2 linked regions of the Pelagicoccus sp. SDUM812003 genome follow. The protein of the gene in region 1 interacts with the protein of each later gene in a pairwise test. Links are inferred from orthologs where the notes say so. Each region holds a gene or a part of one and is shown in the gene's direction. Other genes may lie near its edges. The genes, in order: QEH54_RS18145 and QEH54_RS01865.

Region 1 (7,017 bases):
TGTTAGCCGTTCGAATAGGGAATTTTATAAGTGCCGGTTATGCATCTCAATCGATGGGCTTTAGCCTTGACATAAGCTGGCTCAAAACGGGTATTACCTCCGCTTCGGGGCCTCCTTATAGGTTGCTCTAGAAACAGTTACCGAGCATATTTCGACCGCGCCAAGACGACCACCGAACACTCAAAACAAATCCGCTACTTAACGACCTGGAGGGGAGTTGCCCTCAGTCCGTCTTCCCGACATCATGAAAACGATTCTATCGTCCCGCACTTCATCCGGAATCAAGGCTGCGCTTGGCGGCCTTTTGGCTTTGGTGGCGCTCGGCGCCGCCCAGGCGGATGACGCTCGAGGCAAGCAGCTCTACGCCAACTGCGTGGCCTGTCATGGCGACGACGCTCAGGGCATGAAGCTTCTCAACGCGCCTGCTCTGTCGGGACTCTCGGAGCAGTACATCGTGAACCAGATCAAGAAGTTCAAGGCGGGGCATCGTGGCGGCAACGTGAAGGACGCCACTGGCATGCAGATGCGCCCGATGGCGACCTTGCTGGTGACGGAGGAGGACATTGGGGCGGTGGCGAAGTACATCGCGTCTTTGCCTTCCAAGCCGGTGGAGGCGACGCTTGTGGGAGGCGATCCTGAGAAGGGCAAGATGCTCTACATGACCTGTCAGGCGTGCCATGGACCGGACGGAAAGGGCAACGACATGCTCAACTCTCCATCCTTGATCAATCAGCACGACTGGTACACGCTCCATCAGCTTCACAAGTTCAAGGAGGGCGTTCGCGGCTCGAATCCTGAGGACGTCACCGGATCCCAGATGCGACCGATGGCCATGACTTTGGCCGACGAGCAGGCCATGAAGGACGTGATCGCCTATATCCAGTCCCTTTCCGAGTAAGCCTTCCAGCGACGCGTTTACACCGAACGAGAGCACGCTTTTACACCGAGAATTTTCCATGAGCGCCAAATCATCCAAGAGCCAGCCAGGACAGGAGCAATACGCCTACGCCGTCACGCGGAAGCTTTTCAATTTCACTTTGGTAGGAACTGTGCTGTTCTCCATTGTGATTGTAGTCCTCTGGTACGTGTTTTAGACAGAAACATTTCCGAGCGTCTCCTCCGCCTAGGGAGACGTCTTGAGCCAGCCGCCTTTCCTTTTCCAACAGATTAACTCGTAGTTCCGCAGACAATGCTTGAGTACTTCTTGCCTCGTGCTTCCGAGTACGCGAAGGACATCGACCACCTATTTGACGTGATCACTTATCTCGTCGGGTTCTGGTTCCTCCTCACGCTTGGATTCTTCTTTTACGTCCTGTTTCGCTTTCGTCGCAAAGCAGGCCAAAAAGCCCAGTACCTCACGGGCGAAACCCATCGCGAAAAGCTCGCGGTGGAGATTCCGCACTACCTCATTCTGGTGTGCGACCTGGTCATCCTGGTCTGGACCTTCATGGTGTGGCACAAGGTGAAGATCGATCTGCCGCCGGCCGACGAGGAGATACGGGTGGTGGCTCAGCAGTGGGCCTGGTCGTTCTATCACGCTGGAGCGGACGGGGTGCTCGGCACCGACGACGACATCGCGAAGGTCAACGAGCTCTACCTGAAGAACAATACCCAGTACACGTTCTACCTGGAGTCGCCGGACGTCATGCACAGCTTCTCCATCCCTGTTTTCCGTCTCAAGCAGGACGCCGTGCCCGGACGTATCATCACCGGCCACTTCAAGACCATCCTCGAAGGGGAGTGGGACATCCAATGCGCGGAGATGTGCGGCTTTGGACATGGTTTCATGCCCGCCCGCATGTTTGTGAAAAACGAAGCGGACTACGCGGAGTGGATCGCCGAAAACGCGCCCGAAACCAGCGGCGGCGCATCGTCCATCGCGGCGGTTGAAACGACAGATTCCAAGACTAAGGAGGCAAAGAGCAATGGCTGAGACCGCTACCGCAACCGTGGCCCACGACGAGCATCATGGGCACGAAGAATCATTCTGGAGCAAGTACGTCTTCTCCACTGACCACAAGATCATTGGCTTCCAGTACCTGTTCACGGGTATGGCCATGGGCTTGATCGGAGGCTTTTTCTCCTACGTCTTCCGCATGCAGCTGGCATTTCCGGGCTCTTCGGTGCCGTTCTTCGGAGTGGTTTCGCCCGCTGCTTACAACTCGCTGGTGACCAACCACGGCACGATCATGATCTTCTTCGTGGCCATGCCGGTGCTCATCGCCGCCCTCGGAAACTTCCTTATCCCGCTCATGATCGGCTGCGACGATATGGTGTTTCCCAAACTCAATCGTCTTTCCTACCAGATCTTCCTCATCAGCTGTATCGTGCTGATCGCTTCCTTCTTCGTGCCGCAAGGCGGCTTCGGTGGGGCGTGGACGGCGTATCCGCCTTTGTCGACAAAAGCTGAATACAACGGTACCCCATTCGGGGCGCCGCTCTGGCTGCTTGCGGTGACGCTGGAAATCGTGGCCTTCCTGATAGGCGGTATCAACTTCGTCACTACCACCATGAACGCTCGAGCCAAGGGCATGAAGCTGTACGACATCCCCATCATCGTGTGGATGATCGTGATCGCCTCGATCCTCTTCATGGCCTCGGTGGGTCCGCTGGTCGCTGGCGCGGTGATGCTGTTTTTCGACCAAACGCTGGGCACTACGTTCTTCGATCCAGCGGCGGGCGGGGATCCGGTGCTCTGGCAGCACTTGTTCTGGTTCTTCGGACACCCGGAAGTTTATGTGGTGCTCCTGCCGGCCATGGGCGTGGTGGCGGAAGTCATGTGCACCTTCGCCCGCAAGAAGCTGTTCGGGTACAACATGATTCTCTACAGCTCCATTGGTTTGGGCATTTTGAGTTTCTTCGTTTGGGCCCACCACCAGTTCATTTCCGGGGTGGATCCGCGAGCGACCTACCTCTTCACCACAACGACCCTGCTGATCTCCATCCCGGTGGCGATCATGCTGTTCGCCTACATCGCCACGCTCTGGGGTGGATCCATCGAATTCTCCACTCCAATGCTATTCGCCATGGCGTTCTTGGGCGAGTTCCTGGTGGGCGGTGTGACTGGCATTTGGCTGGGGTCTAGCGGTACCGACATCTACTTGCATGACACCTATTTCGTATTGGCTCACTTCCACTACACCTTCGTTCCGATTGCGGTGATCGCGACCTATGCGGCGATCTACTACTGGTTTCCCAAGATGTTCGGTCGCAAGATGAACGAGTTCTGGGGAAAGATCCACTTCTGGGGCACGGTCATTCCTTTCAACGGGATCTTCCTGCCGCTCTTCATCCTCGGGGCCGCTGGACAGCATCGACGTATCGCTGGCTACACCGCGTATCCGGATCTCTTCACGGAAAACCTGCAGGACCTGCGCGTATTCGCCACCGGTTCGCTCATCGTTCTGATCCTCTTCCAGATCCCGTTCTTCGTTAACTTGATCGTCAGCCTCAAGCGTGGCGAGAAGGCCGGCCGCAATCCTTGGAAGGCGAATACGCTGGAGTGGGTCGCTCCATCGCCTCCGCCGCACGGCAACTTCGAGGGCAATTTCCCTGAGGTTTACCGGGGTCCCTACGAGTTTTCGGTGGAAGGCCGCGAAGAAGACTACTGGCCTCAGAACAAGCCGAACTGAACCAACTTAACGTAATCAAATTTCAGATACAATGGGTCACAAAATCATTGCAACTGGCAGAAGCGCCACCGGAATCCCCACGGGACGACTCGCGGTCTGGTGGGTGGTCGCTTCGGAAATCGTTATCTTCGGCGGCTTGATAGCGTCCTACTTGTTGAACCGCTTTCTGCACGGCTCCTGGGCTCAGTCCGCGGCGCATACCAACACCTTTATCGGCGGTATCAACACGTTCTGGCTGCTCACTTCCAGCTTCTTTGTGGTCATCGCTCACGAAGCGGCGGAGAAGAAGGACATCGTGAAAGCGCGAAAGTTCCTTTGGCTCACCATCTTGCTTGGCGGATGCTTCATGGGTTTCAAGACCTACGAATACGCCAGCGAAATCAGCCACGGCTACACGCTTTTCACCAGCAACTTCTGGAGCTTCTACTACACCGCTACCGGACTGCACGGCTTTCACGTTCTCTGCGGTATGGTGATCATGGCGATCATCGCGGAAAAGGACGTCAAGCACGGGCAGAATCTGCATCGCGTGGAGAACATCGGCATCTACTGGCACTTCGTGGATATCGTCTGGATCTTCCTCTTCCCGCTGCTCTACATCGCCAAGTAATCGAAACCTGAATACGCTTTTTCAAAATGGCAGGACATAACTCTCCAAGCTACCTCAAGATCTACATCATGCTGCTGGTGCTCTTCATCATCAGCGTGGCTGGGCCCGAGCTAGCGGACATATTGCATCTCGAGGGAGCCACTCGGCTCATCGTCATCCTCATCACCGCCTTCGGTATCGCTTTGGTGAAAGCTTACTACGTGCTGGCCTATTTCATGCACCTGAAGTTCGAGAAGATCTACGCTCCGTACATCCTTCTTTCCATGGTGGCCATCATGTTCGTCTTCTTTTTCGGCGTGGCCACCGACAGCATGAAGTCTGAGGGACACAATTGGGTGAAGGAATACCAGGAACCTGAGGTCGCGGCAGGCGAAGGCGGACACCATGGAGATGACGCTCACCAAGAGGAAGACGGCCACCAGGAGGAGTCGCATCACTAAAAAGCGCAGCCCAATGGGCTCAACTAGGGAAGGGAGCGGAAAATGAGATACGCGGAAGCAAGCTTATCGGGCGAGGGCGGTTCAAGCCGCCGCGAGCCCGTCATCTCCAACAGTCTTCTCGGAGTGATCATATTCATTCTGACGGAGATGATGTTTTTCATCGGACTGATCAGCGCCTATTCCATTTCCAAGGCCAACGCCTTGGAGTGGCCGCCGCTGGATCAGCCGCGTCTGCCGATCGGAGCGACCGCCTTCAACACGGTCGCCCTATTGGCGAGCGGCGTCGCTATGTTCTTGACCAGCAAAACCTTCGCAAGGGAAGGCTTTAGTCGCAAGAGTGAGCAGCTGTTCCTGTTCGCTCTCGGTTTAGGACTGTTTTTCGTGGTGTTTCAAGGCTTCGAATGGGCGCGACTGCTCGGTTTTGGTTTGACCATGCAATCAAGCACCTACGGGGCGTTTTTCTATCTGATCATCGGTACCCACGCGGTGCACGCCATCGGCGCCCTGTTCGCCCTCGGTCGCCTCTTCTTCAAGATGAGAAACCGCACCTTGCGGCTGGCCAGTTTGCATGGCGGTCAGGCGTTCTGGTATTTCGTAGTTGGCGTCTGGCCGATTCTCTACGTTCTCGTTTATCTCAACTAAGGAGGAGATTTAGATGAAAAGCTGCTTTGCCACCCGTTTCCTACGCGCTCTTTCCTTCGCCGCATTGTCGCTTGGCGTCGGTCTCGCCACGGCCAATGCCTGCTCGGTGTGCGGCGTGGCCAAGGAGGAAGCCCGCGGCGCCTACTATGCCACCACCGCGGTGATGAGCTTCCTGCCGCTCTGCATGATCGGCGCCGTGATCTACTACCTCATCAAGAAGACGCGATCTCAACGCGATTAGAAAAGCTTTTCAGGCGACTCTCTTGTAATAAGGGACTCTGATCTTGTCACGTTTGCCCCTCTCTGCTCTTACATACCCCGCCAATTCGGGGAAATGATACAGACGAGACTTAATCAGTCAGGAAAGCGAGCAGCGAGGTCTAGGCGGCAATGGAAGGTTGTCGTCGCGATCGGTGCGGCTTCCGTTCTCGCCGTTTTACCCGATGGATCGGCGCAGGAAGGGAAGGATATTGAAAGCTGGATTGCACGACTGGAGAATCGCTTGAGCTATCGGCTCATCTTGCATCCGCAGTTCGACTCGTTGGAGAGCGATCTCCAAAACGCGGATACACCTGAGCCGGATCGGTACCAGCGCGACTTTTTTCGTCGACTGATGTTGGGAGCGAAATTCAAGCTCTCGGAGCGCTGGGGCAGCTACTACGTTGCGGACTTCAACGACCACCAGGTCAAGAATCACATCGCGCGTCTGGAATGGTCTCCCAGTTCGGCGGATACGCTCTATTTCGGATATCAGAAAGCTCCATTCGGAAACGAAGACACGAGCTCCAGCACTCGTCTGAAAGCGATCGAGCGGTCGGCCAATACGCGTTTCTGGAACGAGGTCATTGGGCTCGGCTCCTACCATTCCGGCATCTTCTACACGCGAGCCATGTATCCCGACCTGAAGGCGACCCTGGCCCTCACTCACAACGTGAAGAGCGAGTCGGATTGGCCGGATGTGGGAAGTGGAGAGGTATCGCTTTATGGTCGCCTCGTGAAGTCAGGCTCGTTTTCCGATGGGAGCCATTTCCAGCTTGGGCTCGATCTTGGCTATCAGGCCATGGAAAATGAGAGGGAGATTGCCGGCGTTTCGCTGTTCGGTGGCGCTCTTGTGAAGGGCTACAATCTGCTCTTCGAGGCGACGGGGGGAGCGATCGACCTGTCTTCGGGGGAAGTTGCCAACGCGTTTGGATGGCATGCCGAGGCGTCGCATTCGTTTTTGTCCGATTTCGAATGGGTTGCTCGTCTGTCTTCGGTGGATACCGATGGAGCCCCTCTCAAGCTTTCTTCCGCCATTCGTAAGGCGCCCGCTTCGGGCTACGCCTACGAGCGTGTAGATTCCTTGTATTTAGGGATTAACTACCTGATTGATGGCGATCACCTTAAGCTCTCTGTAGGATACGAATTGGGCGATGGCAGTTCCGCAATCTCGGGACCGGGATCGACTGAGAGCGTAGAGGAAACGGTCAGCGGCTTTAGAGTGAGGGGCCAGCTTTCGTATTAGACTTTTAGATCGCGAATGCGATTTATTCAATGGGTAGAAGGTCGCCGCGTCTCGTGGCGGCCTTCTTTTTTGAGAGCCTGAGGGCAATCGCTCCCGATCCGCTAGCGCTCCGTAAGGGCGTTCATCTTCGCCCGTAGGAGTGGTTTGAATACGTATTCGGCGATGGTTTTCTTCCCCGTTAGGATGTCC
Region 2 (7,017 bases), on another replicon or contig:
GCTACCTACTTATCATGGCCAAGGACCCGCACGCCGCAGCCCTCATACGCCAGCGGCTGGAAAACGATCGTCCAAACGCTGGAGCCCGCTTCGTCGACCTGTCGATCTCTCAAACCGGTCTTCGCATCACCCGCAGCTAAGACCGGACAGAGCGCTTGCGAAACGCCCCTGGAGCCGAGCCGATCACGCGCTTAAAGGCGCGACTGAACGCAGCTTCGCTTTCGTATCCAAAATCCTCCGCCAACTGGGCGATGGTCTCCTTGCCCGTGCTCAATCGCTCCAACGCCATTTGCATGCGCCAATCCCTCAAGTAGCGCATGGGAGGTTCGCCGATCAGCTCCTGAAAACGCGCTGCAAACGCGGAGCGCGACATGCCTGCTTCGCTCGCCAGCTCGCCTAAGCTCCACATAGCGTTGGGGCGCCGGTGGATCGCTTGCAAGGCCTTGCCGACCTGGCCATCCTTCAGGGCCGCAAGCCAGCCCGCGCTGCTCGCACCCTCCGTCTCCAGCCAGTGACGCAGAATCTGAATCACCAAGATGTCGGACAATCGGGTGACCAAGGTTTCTCCGCCAACCCCCCAAGCATCCATTTCCGCGATCAGCAGCGAAATCGAACTGCAGATCGGACCGCCCTGCTCCATCGCCGCCTTCCATCGTATGCAGTTTGGCAATACATCCACGATTCGCTTCGCCACGGGATGTCCCAGTTGCACCGCGCCGCAGATCATACGCGTCGCTTCGCCTCCACCGCCCAAGCTGAGCCATTCGTATCGATCGGTGATCAGCTGACGCTCGGTTTCGAACAGCGGAACCGCTTGGTCCTCTGGCTCGCCCCGCAAGGTGTGTCCTGTCCCATGCGGCACCAGAACGACGTCTCCCTCAGCCAATCGCACCATCTCTCCGTCCACCTCGAGAGAGCAGTTGCCCTTGGTCAGAACGTGAAACATCAAGTGCTCCGGCATCGCGGGCAGCTCCACGCCCCACGGAGCGGATAAGTCGGAGCGGCAGTAGAAGGCTCCCGACATGCGCAAGGCATGCAGCGCCTCGCCGATAGGATCGAACGCGAGGGGCGGAATGCGGCTGGTTGCGACCTCAGTCATGGCACGAAATCGAGCTTGGTGGACGAACGGGCATAAAACGAGGCAAAAGCGCCATAGAGCGCTCCGCCTCGTTCAGCTATTCTGTAGCCGAAACCCGAGAGCTTCCTCTCGAAAACGAAACCATCAAAGAAAATCGAAACAATGAACGTATCACCAACACTCGTCATTGGCGGATCGGGAAAAACCGGCCGCCGCATTGTAGAAGGCCTCAAAGCGCGTGGAATTCCCGTGCGGATCGGCTCGCGCTCCGCAGCAATCCCCTTCGACTGGGATCGCCCGGAGACCTGGGAAAACGCCATGCAGGGCTGCGAACGAATCTACGTCGCCTACAGTCCCGACCTCGCGGTTCCGCAAGCCAAGCCAGCCATCGAGCGCCTATGCCAGATCGCTCGCCACCAGAACGTGAAGAAGATCGTGCTGCTCTCCGGACGCGGCGAGCCCGAAGCCCAGGCCTGCGAGCAAATCGTCATGGGCGCCGGCATGGACTGGACCGTGCTTCGCTGCAGCTGGTTCAATCAGAACTTCAATGAAAGCTTTCTGCTCGACTACGTCCGCTTGGGCACGCTCGCCTTGCCGGTGGGCGACTTGAAAGAGCCGTTTGTGGACGCCGACGACATCGCGGAGGCCGCCGTCGCCGCCCTCACCGAAAGCGCTCACAGCAACCGCCTCTACGAGCTCACCGGACCGGAGCTCCTCACCTTCGCCGATCTAGCGAAGATTCTGTCAGAAGAAACCGGATACAAAATCAAGTTCAAAAACGTTTCCCACGAATCATTTCTCGAATCCCTCTCGAAATCCGGCGTACCGGAACCTTTGATACAACTGCTCGACTATCTATTCGCTCATATTCTAGACGGCCGAAACGCTCACCTGTCCGACGGCGTGCAGCAAGCCCTCGGGCGCCCTCCGAAGTCATTTAGAGACTTCGCCAAAGAAGCCGCTGCCACAGGCGTCTGGAGTCCTATCGACATCGCAACCTGAACCCCATTCGCGAAATGCAGACCTTCGAAACGATTACGCTCGCTCTGACCGTATGCTTGACCGGCATCTGCGCCGGCATCCTATTCATCTTCTCGAACACCGTCATGGGCAGTCTTCGCTCGCTCTCCGGGCATCAAGGAGCCCTAACGATGCAGCGCATAAACGAGAAGATCCTCAACCCGACATTCCTCTTCGTCTTCGTCTGTCCGGTAGGCCTTCATCTCCTAAGCGTTGGATTATCGATCATCGGAGAAGCTTCCTCGCCCGCTCCGTTCGTTCGCATGGTCGCTGCCGCTCTCTACATCTTCGGCGTGTTCGGCATCACCGCGGCCTGCAACGTACCGCTGAACGACGAGCTCGCAGCGGCTGGTTCGGACCGCTCCGCTCTCGCGTCGACCTGGCAGCGCTATCTGCGCCGCTGGGTTCCATGGAACCACTTGCGAACGGGCGCCTGCATCCTTTCCACAGTCGCCTCATCCCTGGCTGCTTCCCTTGCGTGACCCAAGAAACCGAATACGCAATGGAGCCGGGCAGACTGCTCTATCAGGCGTGGTCTGCCCGGCGTTCCCTGAATTTCTCCAGCAGGTAGCTGCCAGCCATGGCCGCCACCCAAATCACCGTACAAGCCACGGCGAAGTCGATACAGAAGCCGAGGGCGTGGAAAATCGCCATGAGGCTAAGGTTCGCGCTCAGAGCGATGCTCATGGTCAACGGGGTGAGTTTCTTCGTTTTCATAGCTGTAGTCCTAGGTGTTTCGTTGCGTTGGGGACCGAGACTCGCCCAAGGCGCGCTCTTTCTCAGCCGTTTTTCGGCGAACGGTCGATCGGCCTGCCCATACGGCAGCTGAGAGGAATAATTGGCTTAACAGGGCAAGAGAGAACTGCTGCTCTTTCACACCTATGCCATCTCCCGCCAACCGCCTCGCCCAGTTCACCGAATCCGTGATCCGCGGCATGACCCGCCTAGCCAATCGGCACGACGCCATCAACCTAGCCCAAGGGTTTCCCGATTTCGATCCGCCCGAGGAACTGCTCGCGGCCTTGGAAACGGCGACCCGCGGCCCGCACCACCAATACGCGGTCACCTGGGGAGCTCCCCGCTTCCGTCAAGCCCTGGCGAAGAAGATCTCTCGCGACACCGGGCTTGCCGTCGATCCCGACCAGCACCTCGTCGTCACCTGCGGAAGCACCGAAGCCATGATGGTCGCCATGATGACCGCCTGCAATCCGGGCGACAAGGTCATCGTCTTCTCGCCGTTTTACGAAAACTACGCAGCGGATGCCATTCTTTCCGGAGCGGAGCCCATCTACGTGCCGCTGCACGCTCCAGATTTTGGATACGACAGGGAGGAGCTGCGCAAAGCCTTCGAGCTAAAGCCCAAGGCCATCATCGTGTGCAACCCTTCCAACCCGACTGGAAAAGTCTTCACCCGCGAGGAACTCGCGGAAATCCTCGCCCTTGCGGAACAGGCCGACGCCTGGGTCATCACCGACGAACCATACGAGCACATCGTCTACGCCCCGCATACGCACACCTATGCGGCGGCCCTTCCAGGAGCGTTTCGACGGGTGATCACCTGCAACTCGCTCTCCAAGACCTACTCCATCACCGGCTGGCGACTTGGCTACGTGCTCGCTTCCGCCGAAGTCATCGCCCAAGCCCGAAAGGTGCACGACTTTCTCACTGTGGGCGCCGCCGCCCCGCTGCAGGAAGCCGCCGTGGCCGGACTCGAGCTTCCCGAGTCCTACTATGCCGAGCTCCAGGCCCTCTACACGCGCAAGCGCGATGTATTCATAGACTACCTACGCCGTACCGGCCTACCGTTCACCGAACCTCAAGGCGCGTACTACGTCATGCTCGACATCTCTTCGCTTGGCTTCGCAACCGATACCGAAGCCGCGGAGTGGTTGGTCAGGAAGATCGGGGTGGCCGGCGTGCCGGGCTCCAGTTTCTTCCGAGAGCCCGAGCGCCGCTTCATCCGCTTCCATTTCGCGAAGAAGGAGGAAACGCTGCGCGCCGCAGGCGAGCGACTCCTCCGACTAGCCGACAAGGACTGGCTCGCCCGTGCCAAGTAGTCGGTAGGCGAGCTCCGCACGCCCTCGGCGGCGCGTATCCTGCACCTCACCCCACAACAAGGGATCTCGTCGATCTTCACTGCGCCGCGCAGTGAGGCACCATGCATCGCGCAATATTCTCGAACGAGGCGGATGCGGACGGCGGGCCTTTCCTGGCAAACACCGAACTCCAACCGAAACAAAACATGAGCACAACCACCATCGTAACACGCAAATCGGACGCCTCCTGGAAGGGCGACTTCAAGAACGGCTACGGCGAGCTCTCAACCGAAAGCGGAACCCTGCAAAAGTCCCGGTTTTCACTGAAGAACCGTATGGGAGAAGAGGGTCCCGGCCAAACCAACCCGGAGGAACTGCTCGCCGCCGCCGCCGCCTCCTGTTTCAGCATGGCCTTGAGCAAGCAGTTGACCGAAGCCGAAACCGTGCCCAGCCAGCTCGTGGTCACCGCCTCGCTCGACACGGAGATCGACGACGGCATTTCCATGTCCAAACTGACCATCGACGCGGAGGGCATCGTGCCTGCCAGCGACGAAAAGGCGTTCTCCGAGGCGGTGGAGGAAACCGCTCACACCTGCCCGGTCATGAAAACGTTGGCACCGGCCTTCAAGGAGGTCATCGTCAACGCCAAGCTGCGCCAGTAGCCAAACCATCCCAACGCTTTCACGAAGCCTCGTCCCCTGCGGGCGAGGCTTTCCTTTAGGCTTTACCTTACACGTGTTAGCGTTTCTCATTTCGTCCATGACGCCTCGACCCCGCTCTTGCTTCCTCGCCTGCCCCCTTTTCGCCGCGGCCCTGCTGGTCGGCCTCGCCACGGCCGCGCCCTGGCAGCCTGATCTGGGAGACGGCACCTACCGGAACCCCGTCATCTACGCCGACTATTCCGATCCGGACGTGGTCAAGGTCGGCGAGGACTTCTACATGACGGCCTCCTCCTTCAACTGCGTGCCGGGCTTGCCGATCCTCCATTCCAAGGACCTGGTGAACTGGGAGCTGGTCAACTACGCCATCCCGCGCTTCCCCGACGCCTACTTCGACGTTCCTCAGCACGGAAATGGCGTCTGGGCCCCGTCGTTTCGCTACCACGAGGGCGTTTTCCACATCTACTGGGGAGATCCCGATCGCGGCATCTTCCGCGTCTCCGCCACCGACCCGCGCGGCGAATGGAGCGCTCCGATTCTGGTCAAAGACGCCCGCGGAAACATCGACGCCTGCCCGCTCTGGGACGACGACGGGCGGGTCTATCTGGTGCACGCCTTCGCGAATTCTCGAGCCGGCCTAGGGGACGTGCTGCAGGTGCAGGAGATGACTCCCGAAGGCGATGAGGTCATTCGAAATCGCAAGATCGTCTTCAACGGCCACGGCATCCATCCGACCCTCGAAGGACCGAAGTTCTACAAGCGAAACGGCTACTACTACATCTTCGCTCCGGGAGGCGGCGTCGCCACGGGTTGGCAGGTGGTGCTCAGATCCAAAAACGTGTTTGGTCCCTACGAGGACCGCATCGCGCTCTCCACCGGCGAAACCGAGATCAACGGTCCCCATCAGGGCGGCTACGTGGAACTGGACAACGGCGAGGGCTGGTTCGTCCACTTCCAGGAGGTGCAGCCGTACGGACGCATCGTTCATCTCCAACCGGTTCACTGGGTGGACGACTGGCCGGTCATGGGCGAGGATCCAGATGGCGACGGAAACGGACAGCCCATCGCCCGCCACGCAAAACCATCCACGCCAACCGCCTCAGCTCCGACCCAACCTCAAGTGGGCGACGAGTTCGATGAGCAAGAGCTGTCCCTCGCTTGGCAATGGCACGCCAACTGGCGACGCCACTGGTGGTCCCTATCGGATGAGCCCGGCTCCCTCTCGCTGCGCTCGCAGTGGATCCCCGCGCTTCCCGCCAATCTCTGGAACGCGCCGCACCTGCTCCTGCAAAAGCTCCCGGCGCCGGCCTTCACCGCCACCGCCAAGATCGACGCCTCCGGACTGCTGGACGGAGAACGTTCCGGGCTCGTCATGATGGGCATGGACTACGCTCTTCTGGCTGTGGAGCGAGATGGCGACGCCTTCCAACTGGTCTACTCCACCTGCGAAGACGCCCGCAGACAAAACCCGGAAACGCGCGACGCCTCGGCCCCGCTCGTCTCGGCCCGGGCGTTCCTCCAGGTCGAGATGATGCCCGGCGGTCTCTGCCAGTTTCGCTACAGCGAAGACGGCGAAACCTTTGTCGACATCGGGGCGCCGTTCCAAGCCGTGGAAGGGCGGTGGATCGGAGCAAAAGTGGGGCTGGTTTCTCTCAAGCCTTCGCAGGTCGGAGCCTACGGTCAGGCGAACTACGACTACTTCCGCATCGAATGACATGAGTCCAGGCGCGACGATGAGCGTGGCCCAATCAGGGATAAGCCTGCGTCAGCTTGCGCCATTTCGAACACCGGCTATTCTTGAGTGTCCGCCTGTCCTCACATGTCTCCCTGTCGAAACGCCGCCCGCTCATCTCGTCTTCTCAAAGGCGCTCTCGCAGCAAGCTTCCTGTGGGCTTTGACGGCTACGGCGGCGGCCCAGGACCTCTTCGACCTCAGCCTGGAGGAACTGCTTGAGGTCAAGATCACCGGAGCGACGCTCACCGACAAGACGCTCAACACGGCGCCAGCCTCGACCACCCTCTTCACACGCCAGGAGATCAGCCAGCTCCCCGTTTCCACGCTCGAAGAGCTGCTGGCCTTCGCGCCCGGCTATCAAAGCTATCGCCAAGGAAACCTGCCGATGAGCTTGTCCTACTCCAGCCGCGGACGAAAGCTGGGCGCGGACTCTCGAGAAATCCTCCTGCTCATCGACGGGCAAAACGTCGTCAACCGCAGCACTGCCAGC

What was found.
Region 2: the proteins of QEH54_RS18145 (region 1) and QEH54_RS01865 interact in binary tests that used the Escherichia coli proteins (3 or more experiments, as listed by UniProt). The link is inferred for Pelagicoccus sp. SDUM812003 from one-to-one orthologs.

Annotation. Positions count from the first base shown.
Region 1 is NZ_JARXHY010000015.1:65,430-72,446, reverse strand. What follows is about bases 1,280-4,278. They hold QEH54_RS18145 (cbb3-type cytochrome c oxidase subunit I), read left to right. Parts: upstream 1,280-1,925; coding sequence 1,926-3,632; downstream 3,633-4,278. Other genes in these bases: QEH54_RS18135 (cytochrome C oxidase subunit IV family protein), read left to right, coding at 4,269-4,278; QEH54_RS18140 (cytochrome c oxidase subunit 3), read left to right, coding at 3,664-4,242; QEH54_RS18150 (cytochrome c oxidase subunit II), read left to right, coding at 1,280-1,933. Also shown: QEH54_RS18160 (c-type cytochrome), read left to right, coding at 245-898; QEH54_RS18155 (hypothetical protein), read left to right, coding at 957-1,094; more of QEH54_RS18150, read left to right, coding at 1,190-1,279; more of QEH54_RS18135, read left to right, coding at 4,279-4,682; QEH54_RS18130 (cytochrome c oxidase subunit 3), read left to right, coding at 4,725-5,324; QEH54_RS18125 (hypothetical protein), read left to right, coding at 5,338-5,565; QEH54_RS18120 (porin), read left to right, coding at 5,827-6,828; QEH54_RS18115 (HlyD family type I secretion periplasmic adaptor subunit), read right to left, coding at 6,930-7,017. UniProt on the Escherichia coli protein: Cytochrome bo(3) ubiquinol oxidase is the terminal enzyme in the aerobic respiratory chain of E.coli that predominates when cells are grown at high aeration.
Region 2 is NZ_JARXHY010000001.1:462,291-469,307, reverse strand. What follows is about bases 2,069-5,067. They hold QEH54_RS01865 (aminotransferase class I/II-fold pyridoxal phosphate-dependent enzyme), read left to right. Parts: upstream 2,069-2,979; coding sequence 2,980-4,155; downstream 4,156-5,067. Other genes in these bases: QEH54_RS01855 (glycoside hydrolase 43 family protein), read left to right, coding at 4,894-5,067; QEH54_RS01860 (OsmC family peroxiredoxin), read left to right, coding at 4,341-4,796; QEH54_RS01870 (hypothetical protein), read right to left, coding at 2,624-2,815; QEH54_RS01875 (anthrone oxygenase family protein), read left to right, coding at 2,095-2,580; QEH54_RS01880 (NAD(P)H-binding protein), read left to right, coding at 2,069-2,080. Outside these bases: QEH54_RS01890 (bifunctional fucokinase/fucose-1-phosphate guanylyltransferase), read left to right, coding at 1-140; QEH54_RS01885 (AraC family transcriptional regulator), read right to left, coding at 137-1,099; more of QEH54_RS01880, read left to right, coding at 1,241-2,068; more of QEH54_RS01855, read left to right, coding at 5,068-6,507; QEH54_RS01850 (TonB-dependent receptor), read left to right, coding at 6,613-7,017. UniProt on the Escherichia coli protein: Shows aminotransferase activity with methionine and histidine as substrates, and to a lesser extent also with phenylalanine.